Regions from separate parts of the Streptomyces sp. NPDC002181 genome, predicted to be linked through region 3. Evidence: predicted binding sites of a transcription regulator. Region 3 holds the regulator's gene; each other region holds the start of a gene.
What was found. The regulator HrcA, encoded in region 3, represses chaperone genes, less so after heat shock. The targets are predictions, from matches to a motif close to TTNGCACTCNGNNNNNCNGAGTGCNAA.
Positions count from the first base shown of each region.

Region 1: groES (co-chaperone GroES) is a predicted target of HrcA. The motif match lies at 6,530-6,556, and genes of this name have one in related genera.
Region 2: groL (chaperonin GroEL) is a predicted target of HrcA. The motif match lies at 6,210-6,236, and genes of this name have one in related genera.

Region 1 covers NZ_JBIASC010000001.1:1,011,065-1,021,173, reverse strand. Annotated here, with positions in the region: gene ACFYXV_RS04655 (polysaccharide deacetylase family protein) at 1-675, shown strand, start outside; gene ACFYXV_RS04650 (polysaccharide deacetylase family protein) at 690-1,535, shown strand; gene ACFYXV_RS04645 (FtsW/RodA/SpoVE family cell cycle protein) at 1,577-3,010, opposite strand; gene ACFYXV_RS04640 (LCP family protein) at 2,998-4,239, opposite strand; gene ACFYXV_RS04635 (sensor histidine kinase) at 4,305-5,744, opposite strand; gene ACFYXV_RS04630 (response regulator transcription factor) at 5,737-6,423, opposite strand; gene groES (co-chaperone GroES) at 6,702-7,010, shown strand; gene groL (chaperonin GroEL) at 7,127-8,755, shown strand; gene ACFYXV_RS04615 (ester cyclase) at 8,866-9,555, opposite strand; gene ACFYXV_RS04610 (SDR family NAD(P)-dependent oxidoreductase) at 9,650-10,109, opposite strand, start outside.
Region 2 covers NZ_JBIASC010000012.1:138,635-148,743, reverse strand. Annotated here, with positions in the region: gene otsB (trehalose-phosphatase) at 76-924, shown strand; gene ACFYXV_RS26475 (trehalose-6-phosphate synthase) at 1,054-2,520, opposite strand; gene ACFYXV_RS26470 (glucosyl-3-phosphoglycerate synthase) at 2,566-3,516, opposite strand; SAM riboswitch class I at 3,723-3,872, shown strand; gene thrC (threonine synthase) at 3,890-5,164, shown strand; gene ACFYXV_RS26460 (MoaD/ThiS family protein) at 5,210-5,488, shown strand; gene ACFYXV_RS26455 (cold-shock protein) at 5,873-6,076, shown strand; gene groL (chaperonin GroEL) at 6,432-8,054, shown strand; gene ACFYXV_RS26445 (phosphoribosylanthranilate isomerase) at 8,333-8,932, shown strand; gene ACFYXV_RS26440 (serine/threonine-protein kinase) at 8,969-10,109, opposite strand, start outside.
Region 3 covers NZ_JBIASC010000004.1:419,902-430,010, reverse strand. Annotated here, with positions in the region: gene ACFYXV_RS14335 (nitronate monooxygenase) at 1-151, opposite strand, end outside; gene dnaJ (molecular chaperone DnaJ) at 299-1,438, opposite strand; gene hrcA (heat-inducible transcriptional repressor HrcA) at 1,439-2,455, opposite strand; gene ACFYXV_RS14320 (MBL fold metallo-hydrolase) at 2,611-3,336, shown strand; gene ACFYXV_RS14315 (DUF3097 domain-containing protein) at 3,365-4,162, shown strand; gene hemW (radical SAM family heme chaperone HemW) at 4,207-5,439, opposite strand; gene ACFYXV_RS14305 (AMP-dependent synthetase/ligase) at 5,541-7,430, opposite strand; gene lepA (translation elongation factor 4) at 7,632-9,497, opposite strand; gene rpsT (30S ribosomal protein S20) at 9,709-9,975, shown strand.

The DNA.
Region 1 (10,109 bases), on a different contig from region 3:
AAGCCGCCGCTGGCCGCCCCGCCCGCCCCGAAGACGAAGCCGGAGATCACCACCCGCGAGGGCTTCGAGGTCGAGGGCCAGGACGAGCTCCCGCCCGTCTTCACCACCGTCCCCACGGAGGACAAGGTCGTCTTCCTGACGATCGACGACGGCGCGGAGAAGGACCCCGAGTTCCTGAAGATGATGCAGGAGCTGAAGATCCCGTACACGGCGTTCCTCAGCGACTACCTCGTCCGCGACAACTACCCCTACTTCAAGCAGATGCAGGCCGCCGGCGTCTCGCTGAACAACCACACGCTGAACCACCGCTACATGCCGGCGCTCTCGTACGAGGAGCAGCACGAGGAGATCTGCGGGCAGCAGGACACCATCCAGAAGCAGTTCGGCAAGCGGCCGACACTCTTCCGGCCGCCGTACGGCAACTACAACCAGGACACCCTGCGCGCGGCGAAGTCCTGCGGCATCAAGGCGGTCCCGCTGTGGAACGCGGAGGCCTTCGTGAACCGCATGGACTGGCGGGAATGGGACCGCGACCTCCACCCTGGAGACATCATCCTGACCCATTTCCGGGGGCGGGAAGACTGGAAGGGCACCATGCCTGACATGATCCGTCATGTCATGAAGACCGTCACGGACAAGGGGTACGCCGTGGCCCGCCTGGAGGACTACTTGTGAGGTACGCGCGCCGGTTGACAGTCGCAACGCTGGCGGCCGGCGCGCTCGCGCTGTCCCTGACGGGGTGCGGGGACAGCGCTGCCCCGGTCGAGAGACTGGGTACCGGAACACCGAAGGCGGCGCAGCCGACGACGACCGCGCCGCCGTCCCCGTCGGGCGTGCCGGGGGACGAGGCCTACAAGAAGTGGGGCCTGAAGTCCCCCCTGGAGTTCGCCCCGAAGCCGGCGCAGAAGCCCGCGCTGGCCCCGGCGGACCCGGGCCGGGCCAAGGTGGTGGACCGAATACCCGTCCCGCCCACCGACAAGGTCGTCTTCCTGACCTTCGACGACGGCGCGGAGAAGGACCCCGAGTTCCTGAAGATGGCGGCCGACCTCAAGCTGCCGATCAGCATGTTCCTGACGGACAACATCGCCTCGTCGGACTACGGGCACTTCGAGAAGCTCCGCGACAACGGCTCCGGCAGCACGATCAACAACCACACGCTGACGCACCCGAACCTCCGGACCCTGCCCTTCGCGGCGCAGAAGAAGGAGATATGCGGCCAGCAGGAGCACCTGGAGAAGCGCTTCGGCGCCAAGCCGGTCCGCTTCCGCCCGCCGTACGGCAACTACAACGACGACACCCTCAAGGCTGCCTCCGAATGCGGCATCTCGCAGGTGGTCCTGTGGCGCGTGTCGATGCAGATCAACAACTTCCAGTACGCCGAGGGCTCCGCCCTCAAGCCGGGCGACATCATCCTGGCCCACTTCCGCGGCCCCTCCGAACTCAAGGGCTCGACGGAAATCCAGATGACGACCCGCATGCTCCAGCGCATACAGGAGCAGGGCTACCGCATAGGCCGCCTGGAGGACTACCTCTGACCCGCTGACCCTCTGACCCGCTGACCCGTCAGCCGACGCGCCTACCGCTGGTCCCCGCCCGGCAGCGCGTTCTCGGGGTGCGGAGATACGGCCATCGGAGTGATCGTCGTTTCCACCGGGCCCCGGGCGTCCGCCTCGCGTTGGCGTTCCGCGCTGTCGCTGATGCGCAGGAGGAGGGCGATCATGATCCAGTTGGCCAGGAGGGACGAGCCGCCCTTCGCGAGGAACGGCAGCGCCTTGCCCGTCAGCGGGATCAGGCCCGTCACACCGCCCGCCACCACGAAGACCTGGAGCGCCAGCGCCGCCGACAGGCCCACCGCCAGGAGCTTCCCGAACGGGTCCCGGGCGCCCAGCGCCATCCGCAGCCCCCGCTGGACCAGCACCGCGTACAGGAGCAGCACCGCCATGACCCCGGCCAGGCCGAGCTCCTCGCCCACCGTGGTCAGGATGAAGTCGCTGCGCCCCGCGAAGCCGATCAGCTCCGGGTGCCCCATCCCCAGCCCCGTGCCGGACATGCCGCCGGTGCCGAAGCTGAACAGCGCCTGCGCGGACTGGTCGGAGATGACGCCCGGCGGCCGCTCCTTCCAGTAGTACGAGAGCGGCTCCAGCCACGCCGCCACGCGCCCCTTGACGTGCGGCTCGGTCGAACCCACCACGAAGGCCCCGACCCCCGCCATGAGCAGGCCCGTCACGATCCAGCTCGTGCGCTCGGTGGCGACGTAGAGCATCACCACGAACACACCGAAGAAGATCAGCGACGTGCCCAGGTCCCGCTCGAAGACCAGCACCAGCAGCGACACGATCCACACCGTGATGATCGGCCCGAGCTGCCGCATCGGCGGCAGCCGCATCCCCAGGAACTTCCGTCCCGTCAGGGCCAGCGAATCGCGGTGGATGACCAGATAGCCCGCGAAGAAGATCGCGATCATGATCTTCACGAACTCGCCCGGCTGGAGCGAGAACCCGAACAGGATGATCCAGCGCTTCGCGCCGTACGTGTCCGCACCGAAGAACGCCGGTGCGATCAGCAGCACCAGCGCGACCACCATCGTGATGTAGATGAACCGCTGGAGCAGCCGGTGGTCGCGCAGCAGCGCCACCACCGCGAGGCAGGCCGCCACGCCGATCACCGTCCACAGCAGCTGCCCCGGCGCGTTCGCGTCGCCGCCGTACCGCGCGATGTACGACTGGTCCAGCCGGTGCAGCAGCACCAGCCCCAGCCCCGACAGCAGCATGGCGACCGGGAAGATGAGCGGATCCGCGTACGCCGCGAACCGGCGCACGCCCAGGTGCCCCACCAGCGCCAGCAGCGTCATGCTGATCGTGAAGCCGGTCAGGTTGGCGGGCAGCTTGCCGTTCATCGCCAGACCGGCGCTCGCGTGCCCGAAGACGGTGAGGGCGACGACGAAGACGAGGAGCAGCGCCTCGGTACGGCGGCGCGCGCCGGCCGTCGTCAGCGGTCTCAGTCCACGCACGGGATGCCGCCACCGTCGAGGGCGGGGGCGGGGTCGCCCGCGCCCGTCGAGGGGGTGGAGGCCGGTCCCGGTGATGCCCCCGGAGACGCCTGCGGTGCTTCGCTCGGGCCCGCGCCCGGGCTCGGAGCGGACGCGGAGGCGGAAGCCCCTGGTCCGATCTGCTCGGCAATGAGGCGCTTTATCTTCATATCGTCTACGACGTTTATGTCCTCCCCATGGTTCCTTCCGAACCGCTCCACGGGCAGTGTCGTGAAGGCCACTTTCCCGCCGGACAGGTTCTTCGCCTGCTTCACGAACGACAGCAGGTCCCAGCCCGCGTCCGTCACGACGTCCTGTTTCGCGGCGTCGATCAGCTTCATCAGCTTGACCGGATCGGTGAAGGTCCCGGCCGAGTCCAGCTTCTGCGTGGCCCCCGCCAGGAAGGCCTGCTGCCGTTTCGTCCGGTCCAGATCGCCCATGTCCAGGCCGTGCCGCTGCCGTACGAAGGCCAGGGACTGCTGCCCGTTCAGGGTCTGGCGGCCCGCCGGGAAGTCGGCGCCCGAGTACGTGTCCCGCACCGGCCGCTTCAGGCACACCGGTACGCCGCCCAGCGCGTCCGCCAGGTGGTAGAAACCGGCCAGGTTGAGTTCGGCGAAGTGATCGACCGGGACGCCCAGGAAGCCGCGCACCGTCTCGATCTGCGCCTTGCGGCCGGCTTCCCGCCCCTCGCGCTCCAGCTGCCGCCGGTCCTTGACCCCCCGGGCCGAGAGCCGCTCCTCCTCCTTGGCCTTCGCCAGCCCGTACGCCTTCTTGATCTTGTCCTTTCCCAGGCCGCCGGCCAGCTCGACGAAGTCGTCGCGCGGGACCGAGAAGGCCTTCGCCCGGCTGCCGTCACCGGGGACGTGGAGCAGGATCAGCGTGTTCGCGTTGTAGCCGCCGATGTCCGAGCTGCCGGCGTGCAGTTTGTCGAGGACCTCCGGCGGCAGCTCCTCGCCGTTCTGGTCGCGGCGGCTGTCCAGGCCCATCAGCAGGATGTTGGTGTCGCCGTACTTCGACTTCTCGGCGCCCTCCAGGGCCTTGGAGCTGTTGATGCTGCCGGCGAGGTCCCGGTACGCGTACCAGGCGCCGGCGGCGGCCGTGACCGCCAGCGCGCAGACGGCCACGAGCAGGGTGCGGGCGATGCGCCGGGGACGGCGCCCCCGGCGGGGCCGGCGGTCGGGGTGGCTGGTCTTCCTCCGGTGCGCGCTCATGCCAGTCGATGGTGGGGGAGGGGCGCTGAAGGAATCCTGAGAGACCTGAAGGGGCCTTCAGGCCTTCAGGCCTTCGGGCGTTCAGGACCCGGCGACCGGGCCGGCGCGCGCGGTCCGCCGACCGGTACGCGCAGGACGAAGCGGATGCCGCGCCCGCCGCCCGCCCGGGACGGCAGCGCACGCGCCTCGCCGCCGTGCGCCCGGGCCGTCTCGCGGACGATGGCCAGGCCGAGGCCCGTACCGCCGCCCGCGCGCCCGCGGTCCGGGTCCAGACGGACGAAGCGCTCGAAGACCCGGTCGCGGTCCGCCGCCGGGATGCCGGGGCCGTCGTCCTCGACCTCCAGCACCGCCCAGCCGCCGCCCGCCGGGTCCGGGTCCGCGGGCTCGGCGGCCGCCCGTACGACGACCCCCGTACGGGCGTGCCGCAGCGCGTTGTCCACCAGGTTGGCCAGCGCCCGCTCCAGCCGCGCCGGATCCCCGGCCGCCGGTACGGGAGCCCGCGCGTCCAGCCGCAGCGGAACCCGGGGGTCCGGGCGCCGGGCCAGGTCCTCCGCGGCCAGCAGCGCCAGGTCCACCGGCTCGGTCCGGGGTACGGGGCCGCCGTCGAGCCGGGCGAGCAGCAGCAGGTCCGAGGCGATGCGCTGCAGCCGTTCGGTATCGGCCAGCGCGGCCGCCACCGACTCCCGGTCCGGGCGCTCCTGGGCCAGCGCCACCTCCAGCCGGGACCGGACGGCGGCCAGCGGATTGCGCAGCTCGTGCGAGGCATCGGCGGTGAACTGCCGCTGCCGGGCGTCGGACCGCTCCAGCCGGTCGAGCGTGTCGTTGACGGTCCGGGCCAGCTCGGCGATCTCGTCCGCCCCGCCGGGGTCCGGAACCCGGCGGTCCAGCTCGCTGGCGGTGACCGCCGCGAGCCCGGTGCGGATCGCGGTGACCGGGCGCAGGGCGTGCCCCGTCACCCACCGGGCGAGGGCCGCCGCGAAGCCGATCAGCGGGGGCGCGCCGGCCAGCAGGCCGAGGGCGATGGCGCGGGTCGCGTCGTCCACGTCGCCGAGCACGGTGACGGCGTACACCTCGTGCCCGCCCGGTGCTTCGACCGCGACGACCGCGCGCCGTTCCGCACCGGGGTGCGCGGGCGGGAGGACGGCGGAGCGGGAGTCCTCGCCGGAGGCGTTGGGCGGCGGCGGGCGCAGGCCGCCGAGGTCGGGGGCGTCGGCGAGGTCCCCGGTGGAGGCGACGGTCCGCCCCTGCGCGTCCCGTACGAGGACCAGGTCGACCCCGCTCTCGGGCGCGGGCAGCCGCCCGCCGGGGAAGGCGTGGCCGTCGAGCTGGGCGGCGACCTTGCGGGCGGCCAGCTCGGTGCGGCCGGTGGTGTTGTCGAGGAGGTTGGCCCGCAGCAGGGTGTACAGCCACAGCCCGCCGGCGCCGAGCACGGCGGCCATGGCGAGGGCGGCGGCCAGCGCGGCGCGGCGCCGGAGCGGGCCCGGGCTCGTCCTGGCCTCAGCCACCGTCGGCGGCCATGCGGTAGCCGGTGCCGTGGACGGTGAGGATCGAGCGGCGGCCGAAGGGGGCGTCGATCTTCTTGCGCAGCGAGGAGACGTACACCTCGACGATGTTCGGGTCGATGGCGTGCGGGGCGTCCCAGACCTGGTCGAGGATGTCCTGCTTGGCGACGGCCCGGCCGGGCTGCTCCATGAGGCAGGCCAGGACGCCGAGCTCGCGGGCGGTGAGCTCGATGTCGTGCGGCCCGCGGCGGCAGCGGCGGCCGGCGGGGTCGAGGACGAGGTCGCCGGCCTGGAGGGTGGAGCGGGGGCCGGCGGTGCCGGCCGCCGCCCGCCGGGCGAGGGCGCGCAGGCGGGCGGACAGGACGACGAACGAGAACGGCTTGGTGAGGTAGTCGTCGGCCCCGCAGTCCAGGCCCTCGGCCTCGTCGTACTCGCCGTCCTTGGCGGTCAGCATGAGGACGGGCGTCGGGTCGCCGTCGGCCCGCAGACGGGCGCAGATCTCGTACCCGCTGAGGCCGGGGAGCATCAGGTCGAGCAGGACGGCGTCGTACGGGCCGGTGCGGGCGAGGTCCAGCCCGCGGTGGCCGTCGTGGGCGAGGTCGACCCAGTGTCCGTCGGCGGAGAGGCCGCGCCGCAGTGACTCGGCGAGGCCCTCTTCGTCTTCGACCACGAGAATGCGCACCCCCCAACCCTCACATACCGCCCACTCTGCCCGCGGGGCCGGGCCGTGAGGGGGCGCCGCGGGGCCCGGGGGAGCACCCCCGATCCGGACGACCCGGCGGAGCGTGTTGGCACTCCGCTTGACCGAGTGCTAATCGCCGGAATAGTCTCGCACCTGGCACTCACCCCCGGTGAGTGCCAACACAGCGACGGGCAGGTCCGGCACCCGCGACGACGGATCCACCTGGTCGCCACTCAGACAGTTAGCCCCGTGAGATCTCCGAAGGGGGAGGTCGGATCGTGACGACCACCAGCTCCAAGGTTGCCATCAAGCCGCTTGAGGACCGCATCGTGGTCCAGCCGCTCGACGCCGAGCAGACCACGGCTTCCGGCCTGGTCATCCCGGACACCGCGAAGGAGAAGCCCCAGGAGGGCGTCGTCCTCGCCGTGGGCCCGGGCCGCTTCGAGGACGGCCAGCGTCTCCCGCTGGACGTCAGCGTCGGCGACGTCGTGCTGTACAGCAAGTACGGCGGCACCGAAGTGAAGTACAGCGGCGAGGAGTACCTCGTCCTCTCGGCTCGCGACGTGCTCGCGATCGTCGAGAAGTAATTCACCGAAGTACCGAGCATTGCTTTGAGCTGCGCCCCTGGTCACCCCGCTGATTGCCGGGCGGCAAGGGGCGCAGTTCGTTAAACCCGAGTTTTCGAGAGGGCTGAACCGCTCCCATGGCGAAGATCCTGAAGTTCGACGAGGACGCCCGTCGCGCCCTCGAGCGCGGCGTCAACAAGCTGGCCGACACGGTGAAGGTGACGATCGGCCCCAAGGGCCGCAACGTCGTCATCGACAAGAAGTTCGGCGCCCCCACCATCACCAACGACGGTGTCACCATCGCTCGCGAGGTCGAGCTGGACGACCCGTACGAGAACCTGGGCGCGCAGCTCGTGAAGGAGGTGGCGACCAAGACCAACGACATCGCGGGCGACGGCACCACCACCGCCACCGTGCTGGCCCAGGCGCTGGTCCGCGAGGGTCTGCGCAACGTCGCCGCCGGCGCCTCCCCGGCCGCCCTGAAGAAGGGCATCGACGCCGCGGTCAAGGCCGTGTCCGAGGAGCTCCTCGCGACCGCCCGTCCGATCGAGGACAAGTCCGACATCGCCGCCGTGGCCGCGCTCTCCGCGCAGGACCAGCAGGTCGGCGAGCTCATCGCCGAGGCGATGGACAAGGTCGGCAAGGACGGTGTCATCACCGTCGAGGAGTCCAACGCCTTCGGCCTGGAGCTGGAGTTCACCGAGGGCATGGCCTTCGACAAGGGCTACCTCTCCCCGTACATGGTCACCGACCAGGAGCGTATGGAGGCCGTCCTCGACGACCCGTACATCCTGATCAACCAGGGCAAGATCTCCTCCATCCAGGACCTCCTGCCGCTGCTGGAGAAGGTCATCCAGGCCGGCGCCTCGAAGCCGCTGCTGATCATCGCCGAGGACGTCGAGGGCGAGGCGCTCTCCACCCTCGTCGTCAACAAGATCCGCGGCACCTTCAACGCGGTCGCCGTCAAGGCCCCCGGCTTCGGTGACCGCCGCAAGGCGATGCTCCAGGACATGGCCACCCTCACCGGTGCCACCGTCATCGCCGAGGAGGTCGGCCTCAAGCTCGACCAGGCCGGTCTGGACGTCCTCGGTTCCGCGCGCCGCGTGACCATCTCCAAGGACGACACGACCATCGTCGACGGTGGCGGCAGCCACGACGAGGTCCTCGGCCGCGTCAACCAGATCAAGGCCGAGATCGAGTCCACCGACTCGGACTGGGACCGCGAGAAGCTGCAGGAGCGCCTGGCGAAGCTCGCCGGCGGCGTCTGCGTCATCAAGGTCGGCGCCGCCACCGAGGTGGAGCTCAAGGAGAAGAAGCACCGCCTTGAGGACGCCATCTCGGCGACCCGCGCCGCGGTCGAGGAGGGCATCGTCTCCGGCGGTGGCTCCGCGCTCGTCCACGCCGTGAAGGTGCTGGAGGGCAACCTGGGCCTGTCCGGCGACGAGGCCACGGGTGTCGCGGTCGTCCGCCGCGCCGCCGTCGAGCCGCTGCGCTGGATCGCCGAGAACGCCGGTCTTGAGGGTTACGTCATCACCTCCAAGGTCGCCGAGCTCGACAAGGGCCAGGGCTTCAACGCCGCCACCGGCGAGTACGGCGACCTGGTCAAGGCCGGCGTCATCGACCCGGTCAAGGTCACCCGCTCCGCGCTGGAGAACGCCGCTTCCATCGCCTCCCTGCTGCTCACGACCGAGACCCTGGTCGTCGAGAAGCCGGCCGAGGAAGAGGCCGACGCCGGTCACGGCCACGGTCACGGCCACAGCCACTGATCGCGCCCCACACAGGGAAGGCCCCGTTCCGCATCTGCGGAACGGGGCCTTCCCCGTTGCCCGGGTGCCGTGGGCCCGGAGGGCGGGGCGGGCGGGCGGGGCGGGCGGGGCTACATCGCTCCCAGGTCCCTCATCAGGCGCATGGCGTCGTAGTGCCACCAGCCTTCCTTGATCATTCCGTCCTCGCACCGGAAGACCGTCGTGCCGGTCATGGTGCAGTTCTTGCCGGTCGGGGCGATCCCCATGAACTCGCCCTTGTGCGTGCCGCTGAAGGTCCACATCGTGGTGACGTAGTCCTCCTGCGCCATCTGCGCGTCCAGGGTGAAGGCGAAGTCGAAGGCGCCGCGCCACATCCGCACGTCCTCGCGGATGCCGTCGCGGCCGGACTTGGCCTCGGGCCGGCTGATGTCGTGGTCCAGGTAGTCCGGCGCGAAGATCTCGTCCACGACGGACATGTCGCCCTTCATCGCGACCTCTTCGAACATGCGGCTCGCGAGCAGGGTGTTGAGGTGCTCGTCGCGGACGACGTCCAGGTTGGTGAACCGGGGCATCCCGTCGCAGAGGGCCATCATCTCCTGGAACATCGTGTCCGTCTCGGGGAGGTGAGAGTTCTTCATGGCCGCTTCGTACGACGGGAATTCGACGACGTCGACGAAGTGGGTGTCGGATTCCCGGTCCCTGCCCACCACGGTGTGGGACACGGTGCGCCTGCCCTTCGTCTTCTCCAGGTACCGGTCGATGACCTCGTTGACCGCTTCGGGTCTGCTGGTCTCGTAATCGACTATCTGTACGAATGTCATGGCGTACTCCCGCGCTGGAAGGAACACGTCCAGTTTAGGGAGAATTCACCCGTTCAGCCGGTTTCGAGGCCGTCCTGCTCCGCAGCCGCCCGGACTACTGCGGGCCGTACTTGCGGCCCGTGCGCGAGGACACCCCGCCCAGCAGCCCGCGCGGCGTCAGCTTCACCAGGCCCATCAGCGCCTTGTACCGCGGATCCGGGATCGAGACCGTCTTGCCGCGTGCCAGATCGTCCAGGGCCGCCGCCACCAGCTTGTCCGCGTCCAGCCACATCCAGTTGGGGATGTTGTCCGTGCCCATGCCGGCGCGCTGGTGGAACTCGGTGCGCACGAAACCGGGGCACAGCGCCATCAGCCGTACGCCCGATCCGGACAGGTCCCGTGCCGCGCCCTGCGTGAACTGCACGACCCAGGCCTTGCTCGCCCCGTACGTACCGCGCGGTACGAACGCCGCCACCGAGGCCACGTTGACGACGCCGCCCCGGCCCCGCGAGCGCATCGACTCGGTGGCCGCCGAGGTCAGCCGCAGGACGGCCTCGACGTGCACCTTGAGCATG
Region 2 (10,109 bases), on a different contig from region 3:
CAGAGGCCCCGGGCGGGCGCCCGGGCGCGTCCCGCGCCGTAGCCGTGGCCCGGCGGGGCCGTTAGGGTCGTCCCCATGGGGAGCCATCCGCACAGCATGCCGATGCCCGTCACCGCCGCCGGACGGGAGGGACTCGAAGCCCTCCTCAGGGTGCCCCGCCGCAGCGTGGTCGCGCTCGACTTCGACGGCACCCTCGCCGAGATCGTCCCGGACCCGGACCAGGCGAGGGCCCACCCGGGAGCGGTCCCGGCTCTGTCGGCCCTGGCCCCGGAGGTAGCCTCGGTGGCCGTGATCACCGGCCGCCCGGCCGGGGTCGCGGTCCGCTACGGGGGCTTCGCGGGCGCCGAGGGCCTGGAGCACCTGGTGGTCCTGGGCCACTACGGGGCCGAGCGCTGGGACGCCGTGACCGGCATCGTGCACACTCCGGCCGAGCATCCGGGGGTCGCCGCCGTACGGGCGGAGCTGCCCGGGTTCCTGGACTCCATCGGCGCCTGGCGCGGTACCTGGATCGAGGAGAAGGGCCGGGCCCTGGCCGTGCACACCCGGCGGGCCGCGGACCCGGACGCGGCCTTCGCCGCGCTGCGCGAGCCGCTGGCCGAGCTGGCGGCGCGGCACGGGCTGATGGTCGAGCCGGGGCGGGCGGTGCTGGAACTGCGGCCGCCGGGGATGGACAAGGGCGTGGCCCTGACCGAGTACCTCGCGGAGACGGGCGCCGAGGCCGTCCTGTACGCGGGGGACGACCTGGGCGACCTCGCGGCGTACGCGGCCGTCGAGAAGCTGCGCACCGACGGCATGCCGGGACTCCTGGTGGCCAGCGGATCGGCGGAGGTACCCGAACTCGCCGCCCGCGCCGACCTGGTCCTGAACGGCCCGGCGGACGTGGTGTCCTTCCTGGCCGCGCTGGCCGGGGCCATCCGCGGCTGACGCGCGCGGTACCGGTACCCGGCCGGTCTTGACCGCCGAGGCCGCCGAGGCCGCCGAGGCCGCCGAGGCCGCCGAGGCCGCAGAGCCCGCCGAGGCCGCCGAGAGCGGCAAGACCACCCGCGAGCTCTCCTACCCCTCGCGCAGCGCGTCCAGCTGGGCCGTGAACCAGGCCGCCGGGGGGAGGGCCGTGGCGGCGGCGGCCAGGCGCTTCGTGCGCTCCAGCCGTTCGTCCGCCGGCATGGACAGCGCCTCGTGCAGGGCCTCGGCCGTCGCCGTCACGTCGTACGGGTTCACCGTCAGCGCGTCCTCGCGCAGCTCCTCGTACGCCCCCGCCCCGGTGGACAGCACGAGCGCGCACCCCGCCTCGGACACCACCGGGATCTCCTTCGCGACCAGGTTCATCCCGTCCCGGACCGGGTTGACCAGCGCCACGTCGGCCATCCGGTACGCCGCGAGCGAGCGCGCGAAGTCGTCCTCGACGGAGACCAGCACCGGCTGCCAGTCCGGCGTGCCGAACTCCTCGTTGATCTCCGTCGCCAGGTCCCGCACCGACTGGGTGTAGGCCCGGTAGACCGCGAGGTCCTGGCGCGAGGGGTAGGCCGAGGCCAGGTGGACCACCCGCTCCCGCCATTCGGGATGCGCGGTCAGCAGCTCCCGGTACGCCAGCAGCCCGCGCAGGATGTTCTTCGACAGCTCCGTGCGGTCCACGCGGACGATCGCCGCCCGGTCGCCGACCTCCGCCCGCAGCGCGGCCAGCTTGTCGTCGACGACCGGCCGGTGGGCGAGCGCGCGCAGGTCGTCGGCGTCGACGCCCAACGGGTACTGCCGGACCTCCGTGAAGCGCCGCGGCCCGTACCCGGATCCGTCGGCGGCCGTCGTGCGGTGCCACACCCCGCGCTCCGCCGTGCCGGCGGGCAGGTGCGGCCAGGTCGCGCCGGTCCGGTCGTCCATGTCCGCCCCGGTGATGAACTGCAGCGACCAGCGCCAGGAGTGGAAGCCCAGCTGGTCGGCCCCGAGCATCCCCCACATCAGCTGTGAGCGGATGTCGTCGGGGAGCATCTCCAGGAACTCGCGCGAGGCCCACGGGGTGTGCGTGAAGTGCCCGATCCGCAGGTCCGGGCGCAGTGCGCGCAGCTCACCGGGGACCAGCGCCAGGTGGTAGTCCTGGACGAGCACGGCCGCGCCCTCGCCCGCCTCCTCGGCCAGCGCCGCCGCGAAGGCGCGGTTGTAGGCGACGTACGAGTCCCACCGCCGCCGGAACTCCGCGTCGAAGACCGGCTCGCGCGGGACGTCGTACAGGTGGTGGTGGGTGAACCACAGCACCGAGTTCGCGATGCCGTTGTACGCGTCGTCGTACGTGGCGGGATCGATGTCCAGCATCCGGACGCCAGGCTCGGAAACGCCCCGGCGGACCGCCTCCCGGTCCGCGTCCGAGAGCGCCGCGCAGATCCACAGCGCCTCCGGCTGGCGGGCGAGGGCGGCGGAGAGGCCGGAGACGAGTCCGCCCCCGCCGCGCCGCGCCGTGAGGGCGCCGTCGTCGTCGAGTACGTAGGAGAGCGGGCCGCGGTTCGCTGCGACGAGTACCTGGGAAGCCATGCGGCGAACCTAGCCCGGGGCCCGCCCGCTCAAACGTCAGTTCCCTCACGCCACCCGGCGGCCGGAGTACTCCTTGACCCCGGCCATCGGCGGCCGCTCCTCGGTGTCCACGGGGTACGTCCGCGGCACGAACCCGTCCGGGCCGCGCTCGAACTGCGTCAGCTCGGGCCGTACGAGGTGCCCGCGCGAGAGCCGCAGCTGCGCCGTCCGGTAGATCGCCGCGGCCATGCGGCCCAGCGCCTGGCCGTCCTGGTGGCGGTGGAGCCGTACGCCCACGTCCACCTGGGCCAGCGCGTCCAGGCCGACCGTGTGCAGGGCGTCCACCAGCAGGCCGAGCTCCACCCCGTACCCGACGGGGAAGGGCAGGCGTTCCAGCAGGGACCGGCGCACGGCGTACTCGCCGCCCAGCGGCTGGACGAAGCCGGCCAACTGCGGCCAGTGCAGATTGAGGAGGGGACGGGCGACGAGCTCGGTGACCCGGCCGCCCTGGCCGGGGGCGTCCCCCAGCGGGCGCTCGTACATGGCCTTGACGAACTGCACGTCCGGCTCGGTCAGCAGCGGGCCGACGATCCCGGACACGAAGGCGGAGGAGAAGTCCCGCAGGTCCGCGTCCACGAAGCAGACGACGTCCCCGGTGGTCGCCAGCAGCGAGCGCCACAGCACCTCGCCCTTGCCGTGCACGGCCGGGATCCGCGGCAGGATGTCGTCGCGGTGCACCACCCGGGCGCCCGCCTTCGCGGCCACCTCGGCGGTCCGGTCGGTGGAGCCCGAGTCGATCACGACCAGTTCGTCGACCAGCGGCAGCGGCAGCCCGTCGATCAGATCGCGCCGGATCACCTCGACGATCGCGCCGACCGTCTCCTCCTCGTCGAGCGCGGGCAGCACCACGCTGACCGTGGTGCCCGCCGCCCGCTTGGCGCAGAGCAGCTGGTCGAGCGGTCGGTCGGCCGCGGACCAGGAGCGGTCCGCGAACCAGCGCTCCACCTCTTCCAGCACGTTCAGCACTCCCTGGTCGTCCGTCGGCGGTCCGTCGCCCCTCGGCGGTTTCGGCCGAAATAGGATCCATCTCGCGGTTCGGACGGCCGTCTCAACCATCCGCACCTTCGGTTACAGTCTTGAACAACGCGAAGGACCACCGCATGCCGGGGGTCCCCGCGCACAAACGCCCGGACGCGCATCCTGCGCGCAACCCGGTGCCATACCGCTCATCCAGAGGGGCAGAGGGACACGGCCCGTTGAAGCCCCGGCAACCCTCCAGTCGGTTCTCGCGCCTGCTTGCGGCAGCGAGGTCCCCGGCTAGGGAAGGTGCCAATTCCGTCTCATGGCGAAGTGCGCCATGGGGAAGATGAGGAGAAAGGGCCTCGCCATCATGGCTGCACAGACTGTTGCCACCTCTGTCGATCTCGGACCTGCCACCGGCCTCTCGTGTCGTGAGTGCGGTACCCGTTTCGAGCTCGGACCCATCTTCGCCTGCGTCGAGTGCTTCGGTCCGCTGGAAGTCGCCTACGACCTGCCGACCGGCGACCCGGAAGCGCTGCGCGCGGCGATCGAGGCCGGCCCGAACAACATCTGGCGCTACGCCCCGCTGCTGCCCGTCCCCGCGGACGTGGCCTCCAAGCCCAGCCTGAACCCCGGCTTCACCAAGCTCGTGGACGCGGCCAACCTGGCCAAGGAGCTCGGCTTCACCGGCAAGCTGTACGTCAAGGACGACTCCGGCAACCCGACGCACTCCTTCAAGGACCGCGTCGTCGCCATCGCCGTCGAGGCCGCCCGCGCCTTCGGCTTCACCACCCTGTCCTGCTCCTCCACCGGCAACCTGGCCGGCGCCGTCGGCGCCGCGGCCGCCCGGGCCGGCTTCCGCTCCTGCGTGTTCATCCCGCACGACCTGGAGCAGGGCAAGGTCGTCATGGCCGGTGTGTACGGCGGCGACCTCGTCGGCATCGAGGGCAACTACGACGACGTCAACCGCTTCTGCTCCGAGCTCATCGGCGACCCGCTGGGCGAGGGCTGGGGCTTCGTCAACGTCAACCTGCGCCCGTACTACGGCGAGGGCTCGAAGACCCTCGCCTACGAGATCTGCGAGCAGCTCGGCTGGCAGCTGCCCGACCAGATCGTGATCCCGATCGCGTCCGGCTCGCAGCTGACGAAGATCGACAAGGGTCTGCAGGAGCTGATCAAGCTCGGGCTCGTCGAGGACAAGCCGTACAAGATCTTCGGCGCGCAGGCCGAGGGCTGCTCCCCGGTCTCCACCGCGTTCAAGGCCGGCCACGACGTGGTCCGCCCGCAGAAGCCGAACACCATCGCCAAGTCGCTCGCCATCGGCAACCCGGCCGACGGCCCGTACGTCCTGGACATCGCCCGCCGTACGGGCGGCTACGTCGAGGACGTCACCGACGAGCAGGTCGTCGAGGCCATCAAGATCCTCGCGCAGACCGAGGGCATCTTCGCCGAGACCGCGGGCGGCGTGACCGTCGGCGTGACCAAGAAGCTCATCGAGAACGGGCAGCTCGACCCGGCGCTGACCACGGTGGTCCTCAACACCGGTGACGGTCTCAAGACCCTGGAGGCGGTGGCCGCGGACAGCGGGCAGACCGCCACCATCCGCCCGAGCCTGGACGCGTTCCGCGCCGCCGGCCTGGCCTGAGCCCGACCCGACCCATACCTGCAAACCCGGAAAGGCAGTAGCGCCATGAGCGTCAACGTCCGCATCCCCACCATCCTGCGCACCTACACCGGCGGCCAGGCCGAGGTCTCCGCCGAGGGCGCGACCCTCTCCGAGGTCATCGCCTCCCTGGAGGCGAACCACCCGGGCATCGCCGCCCGCGTCCTGGACGACCAGGGCAAGCTGCGCCGCTTCGTGAACGTCTACGTCAACGACGACGACGTGCGCTTCGAGGGTGGTCTGGACGCGGTGACGCCGGACGGCGCGGGCGTCTCGATCATCCCCGCCGTCGCGGGCGGCTGCTGACCGGCGAAAGCCTCAGAATTACCCCCTCCGGTAAAAGCGGAGGGGGTAATTCTGCTTGATTGGGCGCGGTAGGGTTGGGGAAGTCCCCTCCGCTGTTCTTGCCCGCCGCATATGAGCGGGTCGAGTGATGGTTGACATTGAGTCAATGTCCGAGTGCGGTATGGGGCTTTGGCGAGATATGCCGGGTCCGAGTTGCCCGAGAATATGCCAACTTTTCACTGTATTTCAATGTATCCCCGTGTCCAGAATTCTCGTCGGATTGACCTGTTGCAGACAGCAGCGGTGCGGATACATTCAGCCCCGGTCGAGGCGTTCCGGCGCAAGTTCTGACCCGGGACCGCGAAGTGCGGTCCTGCGCAAGGGCCAGTAATAGGGGAGTTAGGCATGGCTCAGGGCACCGTCAAGTGGTTCAACGCGGAGAAGGGCTACGGCTTCATCGCGGTCGACGGTGGTGCGGATGTGTTCGTCCACTACAGCGCCATCCAGATGGACGGGTACCGCACCCTTGAAGAGGGTCAGCGGGTCGAGTTCGAGATCTCGCAGGGCCAGAAGGGTCCGCAGGCGGACATGGTCAAGCTCGCCGTCTAGTCCCGGCGCGATCGACCACCGACGCATACACACGAAGGGCCCGCACCTCGGAGGAGGGGTGCGGGCCCTTCGTGCTGCCCGGAGGCGGGTGGGGGCCGGCCGGGCACGTGCCGGTCGGCGTTCACCCAAGCCGCTTGCACTCGGAGGGGTCGAGTGCTAATCATTGGCGTTAGCACTCTCTGCTTGAGAGTGCTACTACACAGGACCGGGTCGGTGAGGCCCGCAGGGTCCGGCGGGAAGGAACCGCCGGGCACGCAGGCCGTCCGTCGCGGGCGCGGGCGCGGTCCGGAGCAATCCAAGCCTCCCCTCGTACCGACGGTGCAGGGGGAACCCCAGTCCTGGAGGACCACTTCAGATGGCCAAGATCATTGCGTTCGACGAGGAGGCCCGGCGCGGTCTCGAGCGCGGGATGAACCAGCTCGCCGACGCCGTCAAGGTCACCCTTGGCCCCAAGGGTCGCAACGTCGTCCTTGAGAAGAAGTGGGGCGCCCCCACGATCACCAACGATGGTGTCTCCATCGCCAAGGAGATCGAGCTCGAGGACCCGTACGAGAAGATCGGCGCCGAGCTGGTCAAGGAAGTCGCCAAGAAGACGGACGACGTCGCGGGCGACGGTACGACCACCGCCACCGTGCTCGCCCAGGCGCTCGTCCGCGAGGGCCTGCGCAACGTGGCCGCCGGCGCCAACCCGATGGCCCTCAAGCGCGGCATCGAGAAGGCCGTCGAGGCCGTTTCCGGCGCCCTGCTGGAGCAGGCCAAGGATGTCGAGACCAAGGAGCAGATCGCTTCCACGGCCTCCATCTCCGCCGCCGACACCCAGATCGGCGAGCTCATCGCCGAGGCCATGGACAAGGTCGGCAAGGAAGGCGTCATCACGGTCGAGGAGTCCCAGACCTTCGGTCTGGAGCTTGAGCTCACCGAGGGCATGCGCTTCGACAAGGGCTACATCTCGGCGTACTTCGCCACCGACATGGAGCGTATGGAGGCGTCGCTCGACGACCCGTACATCCTGATCGTCAACTCGAAGATCGGCTCGGTCAAGGACCTGCTGCCGCTCCTCGAGAAGGTCATGCAGTCCGGCAAGCCGCTGCTGATCATCGCCGAGGACGTCGAGGGCGAGGCCCTGTCGACCCTGGTCGTCAACAAGATCCGCGGCACCTTCAAGTCCGTCGCCGTCAAGGCCCCGGGCTTCGGCGACCGCCGCAAGGCCATGCTCGGCGACATCGCCATCCTCACGGGCGGCACGGTCATCTCCGAGGAGGTCGGCCTCAAGCTCGAGAACGCGGGCCTGGACCTGCTCGGCCGCGCCCGCAAGGTCGTCATCACCAAGGACGAGACCACGATCGTCGACGGTGCCGGTGACAGCGACCAGGTTCAGGGTCGCGTCAACCAGATCCGCGCCGAGATCGAGAACTCCGACTCGGACTACGACCGCGAGAAGCTCCAGGAGCGCCTCGCGAAGCTGGCCGGCGGCGTGGCCGTCATCAAGGCCGGCGCCGCGACCGAGGTGGAGCTCAAGGAGCGCAAGCACCGCATCGAGGACGCCGTTCGCAACGCGAAGGCGGCCGTCGAGGAGGGCATCGTCGCCGGTGGTGGCGTGGCCCTGCTCCAGGCCTCCGCGGTCTTCGAGAAGCTCGACCTGTCGGGTGACGAGGCGACCGGCGCCAACGCCGTGAAGCTCGCCCTGGAGGCCCCGCTCAAGCAGATCGCCGTCAACGGTGGTCTTGAGGGTGGCGTCGTCGTGGAGAAGGTCCGCAACCTGACCGTCGGCTGGGGCCTCAACGCCGCCACCGGCGAGTACGTGGACATGATCGCCGAGGGCATCATCGACCCGGCGAAGGTCACCCGCTCCGCGCTGCAGAACGCGGCGTCGATCGCGGCCCTCTTCCTCACCACCGAGGCCGTCATCGCCGACAAGCCCGAGAAGGCCGGCGCGCCGGCCGGCGGCGGCATGCCGGGCGGTGACATGGACTTCTGATCGGCCTCTGGCTGATCGGCTGTTCTTCGACCGAGGGCGGCACTCCCCACACGGGGGGTGCCGCCCTCGGGCGTTTCAGGGGCTCCTAGAAGCCGGTGGCGGCGGTGCCGCCTGCTCCATCGGCGTGGCCCGTTCAACCATGATCGTCACCGTTGTCCTCCGCGTGGCCTGCCGTGCACGGGGTGTGAGCCCCGTTCCAGGCTGGCGGCGCGGGGGCGGCCGTGCCCGGTCCCCGGGACGGATCACCACCCGACAGGGCGGTTTGGTTGACTGGGGGGATGAGCGAGCTGTTCGTGAAGATCTGCGGGCTGAAGACCGGGCCCGACGTCGACGTGGCCGTGGCGGCCGGGGCCGATGCCGTCGGCTTCGTCTTCGCCGCCGCGAGCCCCCGTACGATCGGCGCCGCCGAGGCACGGGAGCTCGCGGCCCGGGTACCGGAATCGGTGCTGACCGTCGGGGTGTTCCGGGGGCAGCCGGTCGACGAGGTGCGGCGGCTGACCGAGGAGAGCGGCGTACGGGGCGTGCAGCTCCACGGCGACGAGGGCCCGGAGTTCTACGAGGCGCTGCGCGCCGGGGGCCGGACCCTGCTGCGGGCCACCGCCGAGCACGTGGAGCGCTGCGGGGAGTACGGGGAGGACCTGCTGCTGCTCGACGCGCCCGACCCCGGCTCCGGCAAGCCGTGGAACTGGGGCTCGGCGGAGTTCACCGCGCCGGAGGGCCGCTGGCTGCTGGCCGGCGGGCTGACGCCCGGGAACGTGCGGGAGGCCGTGGAGACCACCGGCGCCTGGGGTGTGGACGTGTCCAGCGGGGTGGAGCGGGAGCGCGGCGTGAAGGACCCCGCCCTGATCCGCGCCTTCATCGAGGCCGCCCGGGGCTGACCGCCCGGCGGGCGGTCAGCCCCGGGCGGGCCGCCGTCAGGACGCGCGCCAGACCGTCATGTCCGCGGTGATCCAGCCGGGCAGGTCGGGCAGCCGCACGACCGGCTTGGTCTGGATCACGAGCAGTGCGATGTCTCCCGACGGGTGCCTGACACAGATTTCGGTGCCCGGCGCCGATGCGGCCAGTGGCAGCTTGTGCTGCGTGGCGGGCTTCGTGAGGAGGCCGCACGTGTCTAGGTTGCCGGTGCCGGGATCGGCGAACAGTTGGACGATCACGCTCGTGTCGCTCACCAGCTCACAGCTGTTCTTCTCGCATTCCAGGCGGATGTCTCCCGTGCGGTCCTGCCGCTCGACCGGGTCCTTGATGCCGATCGAGTTCTTCTCGTCCAGCCAGACCTGGGGGTGGGGGAAGGGCGCGGGCGGCTTGGAAGCCTTGGGCGCACCCGACGCGGCTCCGCCGGCGCCGCCCGATCCGCCGGCTCCCGCTGCCCCGGCGGATCCCGTGGCCTTGCCGCCACTCGCCGGGCCGGAGGACGTGGCCGCGGCCGCGCTCCGGTCGCGTGCCCGGTCCGCCGCGTCCATGACCTTCCAGGCCAGCCCGGTCAGCAGGACGGCGGACACCGTCACCACCGCGCCGACGATCAGAGCGGTACGCCGCCTGCGCACCCGCTGCTCCTCCGGCGTCAGCGGCGGCGTGGCCGGCGGCTGCCAGGCCATCGGCGCCACCGCCGGTGTCAGGGCTCGCGTGTGTACGGAGGTGGGGTGCGGCACCGGGGCCGGGACCACCGGCTCCGGCCCCGCCACCTCCCGCCAGACGGCCGGACCGCCGCCCGCGTCCGCGTCCTTGCCCAGCCGCTGCCTGCACCACGCCACGATCTCCGCCGGGGTGGCGCGGTCGTCCGGATCGGCTGCCAGGCACCGGGCGATCAGCGGGCGCAGCGACTCCGGCAGCCGGGACAGGTCGGGGTCGGAGTGGACGATCCGGAACAGCACGCTGACGGAGGGGCCGTCTCCGTACAACGGCTCGCCCAGCGCGGCGAACGCCGCCGTCTGGCCGAGCGCGAAGACGTCGGTGGCCGTCGTGGTCTCGCCGGCCAGCGCCTGTTCGGGGGCCATGTACTGGGGCGTGCCGATGGCGCTGCCCGTGGCGGTGGGCGAGGTGGTGCCGGACGCCAGT
Region 3 (10,109 bases):
ACATGCCGTCGGCGGTCTTGTAGCCGCCGGCCAGGAAGCCCAGGCCGCCCGCCTCGCACACGGCGGCGGCCAGCGGCGGACAGGAGGCGCCGCCCGCCATGGGAGCCTGCACGATCGGGTAGGGGGAGAGACCGTACGGTGCGGAGGACATGGACTGCATCGTGCCATGTCCCGCTCACCGGGCCGAATCACCGCATTCGCCTGGCATAGTCCGCTTCCCCGGCGACGTCCGGATCAATGCGGCGAGCCCGGTCCGGGGCATCCCCGGACCGGGCTCGTGCGTCTGCGGACGGGCAGGTCAGCGGCCGTTGAAGGCGTCCTTCAGGCGGCTGAACAGGCCCTGCTGCCCCGGCGCGAACTGGCCCATGGGCCGCTCCTCGCCGCGCAGCTTGGCGAGCTGGCGCAGCAGCTCCTCCTGCTGGGCGTCCAGTTTGCCGGGGGTGGTGACCTCGACGTGGACGATCAGGTCGCCGCGGCCGCCGCCGCGCAGGTGCGTGACGCCGCGCCCGTGCAGCGGGATCGACTGGCCGGACCCGGTGCCGGGGCGGATGTCGATCTCCTCCATGCCGTCCAGGGTCTCCAGCGGGCATTTGGTGCCCAGGGCCGCGGCCGTCATGGGGATGGTGACCGTGCAGTGCAGGTCGTCCCCGCGCCGCTGGAAGGTCGGGTGCGAGAGCTCGTGGATCTCCACGTAGAGGTCGCCGGCGGGGCCGCCGCCGGGGCCGACCTCGCCCTCGCCCGCGAGCTGGATCCGGGTGCCGTTCTCGACACCGGCGGGGATCTTGACCGTCAGGCTGCGGCGGGAGCGGACCCGGCCGTCGCCCGCGCACTCGGGGCACGGGGTCGGGACCACGGTGCCGAAGCCCTGGCACTGGGGGCAGGGGCGCGAGGTCATGACCTGGCCCAGGAAGGACCGGGTGACCTGCGACACCTCACCGCGACCACGGCACATGTCACACGTCTGCGCCGAGGTGCCGGGGGCGGCGCCCTCACCGGAGCAGGTGGTGCAGACGACGGCCGTGTCGACCTGGATGTCCTTGGTCGTGCCGAAGGCGGCCTCGTCCAGCTCCAGGTCGAGGCGGATCATGGCGTCCTGGCCGCGGCGGGTCCGCGAGCGCGGTCCGCGCTGCGAGGCCTGGCCGAAGAAGGCGTCCATGATGTCCGAGAAGTTGCCGAAGCCGCCCGCACCGAAACCGCCCGCGCCCGCGCCGCCGCCCGAGGAGGACAGCGGGTCGCCGCCGAGGTCGTAGACCTGCTTCTTCTGCGGGTCCGAGAGCACCTCGTAGGCCGCGTTGATCTCCTTGAAGCGCTCCTGCGTCTTCGGGTCCGGATTCACGTCCGGGTGGAGTTCACGGGCGAGGCGGCGGAAGGCCTTCTTGATCTCGTCCTGCGATGCGTCGCGGCGCACGCCGAGAACGGCGTAGTAGTCCGTGGCCACTTACGACTCCGCCAGGATCTGTCCGACGTAACGTGCCACTGCGCGTACCGCTCCCATCGTTCCGGGGTAGTCCATGCGGGTCGGTCCGACCACGCCGAGTTTGGCGACTGTCTCGCCGCCCGAACCGTAGCCGACGGAGACGACGGACGTGGAGTTCAGTCCCTCGTAGGCATTCTCATGCCCGATCCGTACGGCCATTCCCGACTCATTGGCCTCGCCCAGCAGCTTGAGGAGCACGACCTGCTCCTCCAGTGCTTCGAGCACCGGCCTGATCGTCAGGGGAAAATCGTGTCCGAAGCGCGTGAGATTGGCGGTCCCGCCGATCATCAGCCGCTCCTCGGCCTCTTCGACCAGCGTCTCCAGCAGAGTGGAGAGCACGGTCGACACCGTGCCGCGGTCCTCCGGTTCGAAGGACTCCGGCAGGTCCTGCACGAGCTGCGGCACGTCGGTGAACCGACGGCCGACGACCCGGCTGTTGAGCCGCGCCCGCAGATCGGCGAGCGAGGTCTCGCCGAACGGCGACTGGCAGTCGACGAGGCGCTGCTCCACCCGCCCGGTGTCGGTGATCAGCACGAGCATGAGCCGGGCCGGAGCCAGCGACAGCAGCTCCACGTGGCGCACCGTCGACCGGGTCAGGCTCGGGTACTGGACGACGGCGACCTGCCGGGTGAGCTGCGCGAGCAGCCGCACGGTGCGGCCGACGACGTCGTCGAGGTCGACGGCGCCGTCGAGGAAGTTCTGGATCGCCCGGCGCTCGGGCGTCGACAGGGGTTTGACCCCCGCCAGCCTGTCGACGAAGAGCCGGTAGCCCTTGTCGGTGGGGATCCGGCCGGCGCTGGTGTGGGGCTGGGCGATGTAGCCCTCCTCTTCCAGCACGGCCATGTCGTTGCGCACGGTGGCGGGCGAGACGCCGAGCCGGTGCCGCTCGGTGAGCGCCTTGGAGCCGACCGGCTCCTCCGTCCCGACGTAGTCCTGGACGATGGCGCGCAGCACCTCGAGTCTGCGTTCGCTGAGCATCGCGCACACCTCCAGCTGGTCGTCGTGGCTCGTCGTGGTCGGTTTCATCTGCTTCGTTGGCACTCCGGGCGTTCGAGTGCCAGAGATCCCCCGGCCAGTGTACGGCCGGGTAGTCAGCCCCTGGCAAGGGCGGCCCGCCAGGGTAGCGTCGCGGCATGGACGTGCGTTGGGAAGAGGCGGGCTGGGAGCGGCTGACCGGGCGGACCGGACGGCGACGGCTCCCGGTGTGGGACTGCACGGTGGGACTGGTGGTGGGGGACGAGTCGGTGCTCCTGATCGATCCGGGCTCGTGCGTGCGCGAAGGTGCGCAGCTGCGGGCGGAGGCGGAGCGGCTGACCGGCCGGCGCGTGACGCATATCGCATTCACGCACGGCCATTTCGATCACGTACTGGGCGCGGGCGCGTTCGCCGGGGCCGAGGTGTACGGGGCGGTCGGGCTGGACGCGGAGCTGTCGACGGGCCGGGAGGAGCTGCGCGGCGACGCGGTCCGGCACGGGCTGGCGGAGGCCGAGGCGGCCGAGGCCGCGGACCTGCTGGTGGTGCCCCGGCATTCGGTGTCGGGCGAATGGACGCTGGAGCTGGGCGGGGTGCAGGCGCTGCTGGCCAACGTCGGGCCCGGGCACTCCCCGTACGACCTGGCGGTGTGCGTGCCGGGCGAGCGCGAGACGGTCTTCTGCGGGGACCTCGTCGAGGAGTCGGGGGAACCGCAGGCGGGCAGCGACGCGGTGCCGGCGCAGTGGCCGGCGGCGCTGGACCGGCTGCTGTCGCTGGGCGGGGACGACGCGCTGTACGTGCCGGGTCACGGAGCGGTGGTCACGGCGGGCTTCGTCCGTGAGCAACGCGACACACTGGCACGGAGGTTCGGCGTGTCGGTCCTGTGAGGGCGCGCGCTCTCCTACGCTCGGCCGGATGCGCGAGTACTCCCCCGACCTGACCCCGCAGTGGAAGCGTCCCAAGCCGGTGCCGGAGGTTCCGGCCGACACCGACCTCGTGGTCGAGGTGGCGGGTACGGACTTCTGCGGGGCGGTGGTGGCCTGCGAGGCGGGCACCGTGACCCTGGAGGACCGCTTCGGCAAGCGGCGGGTGTTCCCGCTGGAGCCGCGGGGGTTCCTGCTGGAGGGCGCCGTGGTGACCCTGACCCGCCCCTCACGGGCCCCCGCGGCCCCTTTGCGCACGGCCTCGGGCTCGGTGGCGGTCCCGGGGGCGCGTGCGCGCGTGGCGCGGGCCGGGCGGATCTACGTGGAGGGCCGGCACGACGCGGAGCTGGTGGAGCGGGTCTGGGGTGACGACCTGCGGATCGAGGGCGTGGTGGTGGAGTACCTGGAGGGCGTCGACGACCTGCCCGCGGTGGTCGCCGACTTCGGCCCGGCCCCCGACGCCCGTCTGGGCGTCCTGGTGGACCACCTGGTCCCGGGTTCGAAGGAATCCCGTATCGCGGCGTCGGTGACCTCGTCGGACGTCCTGGTGGTCGGCCACCCGTACGTGGACGTCTGGCAGGCGGTGAAGCCGTCCGCCCTGGGCATCCCCGCCTGGCCGGTGATCCCGCCGGGCCAGGACTGGAAGACGGGCGTCTGCGCGGCGCTGGGCTGGCCGCAGAACACCGGCGCCGCCTGGCAGCACATCCTGTCCCGCGTGAGGTCCTACAAGGACCTGGAGCCGGTCCTGCTGGGCCGCGTGGAGGAACTGATCGACTTCGTCACGGCATAGGGGCGGGCGCGGCGGAACGCGTACGGGTTCACTCCCCCTGGAGGTCAGTCCACCAGGTCGCGGACCACCGCGTCGGCCAGCAGCCGCCCGCGCAGGGTCAGGACGGCGCGGCCCGCCCCGTAGGGCGCCGGCTCCAGGAGCCCGTCCGCGAGGGCCTTGCGGGAGGCCGCGAGGCCGGCCGGGGCCAGCAGGGACAGCGGTACGCCGTCCACCAGGCGCAGCTCCAGCAGGATCCGCTCCACCCGGCGGTCCTCCTCGGAGAGGAGCTCGCGGCCCGCGCCCGGGGAGCGGCCCTCCGCGAGGGCGGCGGCGTAGGCGCCGGGGTGCTTCACGTTCCACCAGCGGACCCCGCCCACGTGGCTGTGGGCTCCGGGGCCGGCGCCCCACCAGTCGGCGCCGCGCCAGTACAGCTCGTTGTGCAGGCAGCGGCCCGCCTCCGAGGTGGCCCAGTTCGAGACCTCGTACCAGTCGTACCCGGCGCCGGCCATCACCGAGTCCGCGATCAGGTACCGGTCGGCGTGCACGTCGTCGTCCGTCATCGGGACCTCGCCGCGGCGGATCCGCCGGGCCAGCTGGGTGCCCTCCTCCACGATCAGCGCGTACGCGCTGATGTGGTCCGGGCCGGCCCCGAGCGCGGCGGCCAGAGAGGCCCGCCAGTCCTCGTCGGTCTCGCCGGGCGTGCCGTAGATCAGGTCCAGGTTGACGTGCTCGAAGCCGGCCGCGCGCGCCTCCGCGACGCAGGCCTCCGGCCGGCCCGGGGTGTGCGTGCGGTCGAGCACCTTCAGGACGTGCTGCTTCGCGCTCTGCATGCCGAAGGAGACCCGGTTGAAGCCCCCGGCCCGCAGCTCCGCCAGGTACTCCGGGTTCACCGACTCGGGATTGGCCTCCGTGGTGACCTCGGCGTCCTCGGCGAGCCCGAACTCGTCCCGGATCGCCGCCAGCATCCGTACGAGGTCCGCGGCGGGCAGCAGCGTCGGCGTACCGCCGCCCACGAACACCGTCCGCACGGCCCGCGGGTCGTCGCCGAGCACCTTGCGGGCGAGGCGGACCTCGTCGATCAGGGTGTCGGCGTAGTTCTCCCGGGAGGCGAGCACGCCGCCGGTGCCGCGCAGCTCGGTCGCGGTGTACGTGTTGAAGTCGCAGTACCCGCACCGCGTGGCGCAGTACGGGACGTGCAGGTAGAACCCGAGGGGCCGGTCCCCGGCGCCCGCCAGGGCGTGCGACGGCAGCGAGCCGTCTTCGGGCATGGGTTCACCGTCGGGCAGTGCGGAAGGCATGCCCCCATTGTCCCGCACCCGGGCCGGGGGCCCGGCCGCGCGCCGCCGCCCCCGGGTCCCTCGTACGGGCCCCGCGCGGCCCCCGGCCGCCCGCCGCCGCGCTACGCCTCGCGCGAGCCCTCGTACATCTCGTCGATCAGGTGCTTGAACTCACGCTCGACGGCCGGCCGCTTCAGCTTGAGGCTGGGCGTGAGGTCGCCGTGCTCCACGTCGAGGTCGCGGGGCAGGATCCGGAACTTCTTGATGGTCTGCCAGCGCTGGAGGCCCTCGTTCAGGGTCTGGACGTACGTCTCGATCAGCCGGTTCGTCTCGGCAGCGGCCAGGACCTCGCCGTACGTCTTGCCCTCCAGCCCGTTCTCGGCGGCCCAGACCATGATCGACGGCTCGTCGAGCGCGACCAGGGCGGCGCAGAAGTTCCGGTCGGCGCCGTGCACGACGATGCTCGACACGTACGGGCAGATCGCCTTGAACCGGCCCTCGATCTCGGCCGGCGCGACGTACTTGCCGTTCGAGGTCTTGATCAGGTCCTTCTTGCGGTCCGTGATGCGCAGGTAGCCGTCGGGCGAGAGCTCGCCGATGTCGCCCGTGTGCAGCCAGCCGTCCTCCTCCAGCACCTCGGCGGTCTTCTCGGGCTGGAGGTGGTAGCCCTGCATGATGCCGGGGCCGCGCAGCAGGATCTCGCCGTCGTCGGCGATGCGGACCTCGGTGCCGGGGAGCGGCTTGCCGACGGTGCCGGTGCGGTAGGCCTCGCCGGGGTTGACGAAGGAGGCCGCGCTGGACTCGGTGAGGCCGTAACCCTCCAGGATGTTGATGCCGGCGCCGGCGAAGAAGTAGCCGATCTCGGGGGCCAGGGCGGAGGCGCCGGAGACGGCGGCGCGCAGCCGGCCGCCGAAGGCTTCGCGCAGCTTGGAGTAGACGAGCGCGTCGGCGATCTTGTGTTTGGTGGCGAGGCCGAAGGGGACCGCGGGGCTGCCGGTGCGCCGGTAGTTGTCCTGGGTGGTCTTGGCGTACTCGCGGGCCACGCCGACCGACCACTGGAAGATCTTGTACTTGGCGCCGCCGCCGGCCCGGGCCTTGGCCGCGACCCCGTTGTAGACCTTCTCGAAGATGCGGGGGACGGCCGCCATGTAGGTGGGCTGGACGACCGGAAGGTTCTCGATGATCTTGTCGATGCGGCCGTCGACGGCCGTGACGTGTCCGACCTCGATCTGGCCGGAGGTCAGGACCTTGCCGAAGACGTGCGCGAGGGGCAGCCACAGGTACTGGACGTCGGTGCTGGAGATCATGCCGGTGGCGACGGTGGCCTTGGCCATGTACGACCAGTTGTCGTGCGGCAGGCGTACGCCCTTGGGGCGGCCGGTGGTGCCCGAGGTGTAGATGAGCGTGGCGAGCTGGTCGGCGGTGATGGCGCCGATGCGCTCCTTGACCGCCTCGGGGTGCTTGGCGAGGTAGGCCGTGCCGCGGGCCTCCAGGTCGGCGAGGGAGAGCACCCAGCCCTCCGGATCTCCGGGGGCGGGCACCGCGTCGGCGGCCTCCACGACCACGACGTGGGCGAGCTCGGGCAGGTCGGCGCGGCGTTCGCGGGCCTTGGCGAGCTGGGAGGCGTCCTCGGCGATCAGCACGCGGCTGGCGGAGTCGGAGAGGATGAACGCCGACTCCTCGGCGTTGGTGCTGGGGTAGATCGTGGTGACCGCGCCGCCGGCGCACATGACGCCGAGGTCCGCGAGGATCCACTCGACGCGGGTGTTGGAGGCGAGCGCGACCCGGTCCTCGGGTCCCAGGCCCAGCTCCAGCAGGCCGGCGGCGATGCCGAAGACCCGCTCGGCCGCCTGGCCCCAGCTCAGCGACTTCCAGTCGTCGGGGCCGCTGCCGCCGGCCGCGGGCACCGGGAACCGGTATGCCTCGGCGTTCGGCGTGGCGGCGACACGCTCAAGGAAGAGGGCCGCCACGGTGGGCGGGCGGTTCTCGATCAAGGTCTGTGTGTCGCTCACGGACGTCCTCCGGACCACGCGGCAGGGCCTGTCATTCAGGGGCTTGTAACTGGCGAGTAACCATCGAGCAGTTATCAGACTAGGTGTCCTCCGGCCGACGCGTAAGGGTCCGCGAGCGGCCGATTCATAACGAAACAGGCCCCCGCGCGTCGGCGTGGGGGCCCGTTCCGTATGGCACTGCTCTGCGGCGCCCGCCGCGGACTACTTCTTCTTGCCCGCGGACTCGTCGCTGGAGAGGACGGCGATGAAGGCCTCCTGGGGCACCTCCACCGAGCCGACCATCTTCATGCGCTTCTTGCCTTCCTTCTGCTTCTCCAGCAGCTTCCGCTTACGGGAGATGTCACCGCCGTAGCACTTGGCGAGGACGTCCTTGCGGATGGCGCGGATGGTCTCGCGGGCGATGACGCGCGAGCCGACGGCCGCCTGGATCGGCACCTCGAAGGCCTGCCGCGGGATGAGCTCGCGCAGCTTGGCGACGAGGCGCACGCCGTACGCGTACGCCGCGTCCTTGTGGGTGACGGCGGAGAAGGCGTCGACCTTGTCGCCGTGCAGCAGGATGTCGACCTTGACGAGGCTGCCGGACTGCTCGCCGGTGGGCTCGTAGTCGAGGGAGGCGTAACCGCGCGTCTTGGACTTCAGCTGGTCGAAGAAGTCGAAGACGATCTCCGCGAGGGGGAGGGTGTAGCGGATCTCGACACGGTCCTCGGAGAGGTAGTCCATGCCGAGCAGGGTGCCGCGGCGGGTCTGGCAGAGCTCCATGATCGCGCCGATGAACTCGGTGGGCGCGAGGACGGTGGCCCGGACGACCGGCTCGAACACGTCCGAGATCTTGCCCTCGGGGAACTCGCTCGGGTTGGTGACCTGGACTTCCTTGCCGTCCTCCAGGACGACCCGGTAGACCACGTTCGGCGCGGTGGCGATCAGGTCGAGGCCGAACTCGCGCTCCAGGCGCTCACGGACCACGTCCAGGTGCAGCAGGCCGAGGAAGCCGACGCGGAAGCCGAAGCCGAGCGCCGCCGAGGTCTCCGGCTCGTAGACGAGCGCGGCGTCGTTGAGCTGGAGCTTGTCCAGGGCCTCGCGCAGGTCGGGGTACTCGGAGCCGTCGAGCGGGTAGAGGCCCGAGAAGACCATCGGCTTCGGGTCCTTGTAGCCGCCGAGGGCCTCGGTCGCGCCGTTGTGCAGGCTGGTGATCGTGTCACCGACCTTGGACTGACGGACGTCCTTCACGCCGGTGATGATGTAACCCACCTCGCCGACGCCGATGCCGTCGGCCGGGGTCATCTCCGGGGAGGAGACACCGATCTCCAGCAGCTCGTGCGTGGCACCGGTGGACATCATCCGGATGCGCTCGCGCTTGTTGAGCTGGCCGTCGACCACACGGACGTACGTGACGACGCCGCGGTACGAGTCGTAGACCGAGTCGAAGATCATCGCGCGGGCGGGGGCGTCCTTGACGCCGACCGGGGCCGGGACGGTGGCGACGACCTTGTCAAGCAGGGCGTCCACGCCGAGGCCGGTCTTCGCGGAGACCCGCAGCACGTCCTCGGGCTGGCAGCCGACCAGGTTCGCGAGCTCCTCGGCGAACTTCTCCGGCTGGGCCGCCGGCAGGTCGATCTTGTTCAGGACGGGGACGATCGCGAGGTCGTTCTCCATCGCCAGGTACAGGTTGGCGAGGGTCTGGGCCTCGATGCCCTGTGCGGCGTCCACGAGGAGGACGGTGCCCTCGCAGGCGGCGAGGGAGCGCGAGACCTCGTACGTGAAGTCGACGTGCCCGGGGGTGTCGATCATGTTGAGGATGTGCGTCTTGCCCTGGCCCTCGCCCACGGTGGGCGCCCAGGGCAGTCGGACCGCCTGGGACTTGATCGTGATGCCGCGCTCACGCTCGATGTCCATGCGGTCGAGGTACTGGGCGCGCATCTGCCGCTGGTCGACGACGCCGGTGAGCTGGAGCATCCGGTCGGCGAGCGTCGACTTGCCGTGGTCGATGTGCGCGATGATGCAGAAATTGCGGATCAGCGCCGGGTCGGTACGGCTCGGCTCGGGCACGTGGCTGGGGATCGCGGGCACGCAGTGTCCTGATTCTCGGGTCGCAGTCGGAAGCGTTTCCGGCTCTCGTCGGATCTGTACGCAGGCTCCCATGGTCCCATGGACGGGGCGATGCGCTCGGTTTGGGCCGGTCGGAGCGCGCCTGGTAGCCTGGGCAGCTGTGTCTCGTATGCCCTCTCAGCTGTCGGGACACAATCCGAAGATCAAACTCTGAACCTGAAAAGGCTCTTTCGTGGCGAACATCAAGTCCCAGATCAAGCGGAACAAGACGAACGAGAAGGCGCGCCTGCGCAACAAGGCCGTCAAGTCTTCGCTCAAGACCGCGATCCGCAAGGCCCGCGAGGCCGTGGCCGCGGGTGACGTCGAGAAGGCCACCGTGGCTTCTCGCGCCGCCGCGCGTGCGCTCGACAAGGCTGTCTCGAAGGGTGTCATCCACAAGAACGCCGCCGCCAACAAGAAGTCGGCGCTGGCCACCAAGGTTGCCTCCCTCCAGGGCTGAGCTCTGATGTGATCGCCGGAACGGATCCAGCGGGCCCTCTCTCCCGCTCCTGACCGGCACCCCGCGCCGCACACGAAGCGTTCGCCACGCGGGTGCGGCGCAACAAGAAGTAACGAAGGCCCCGAGAGCCTCCC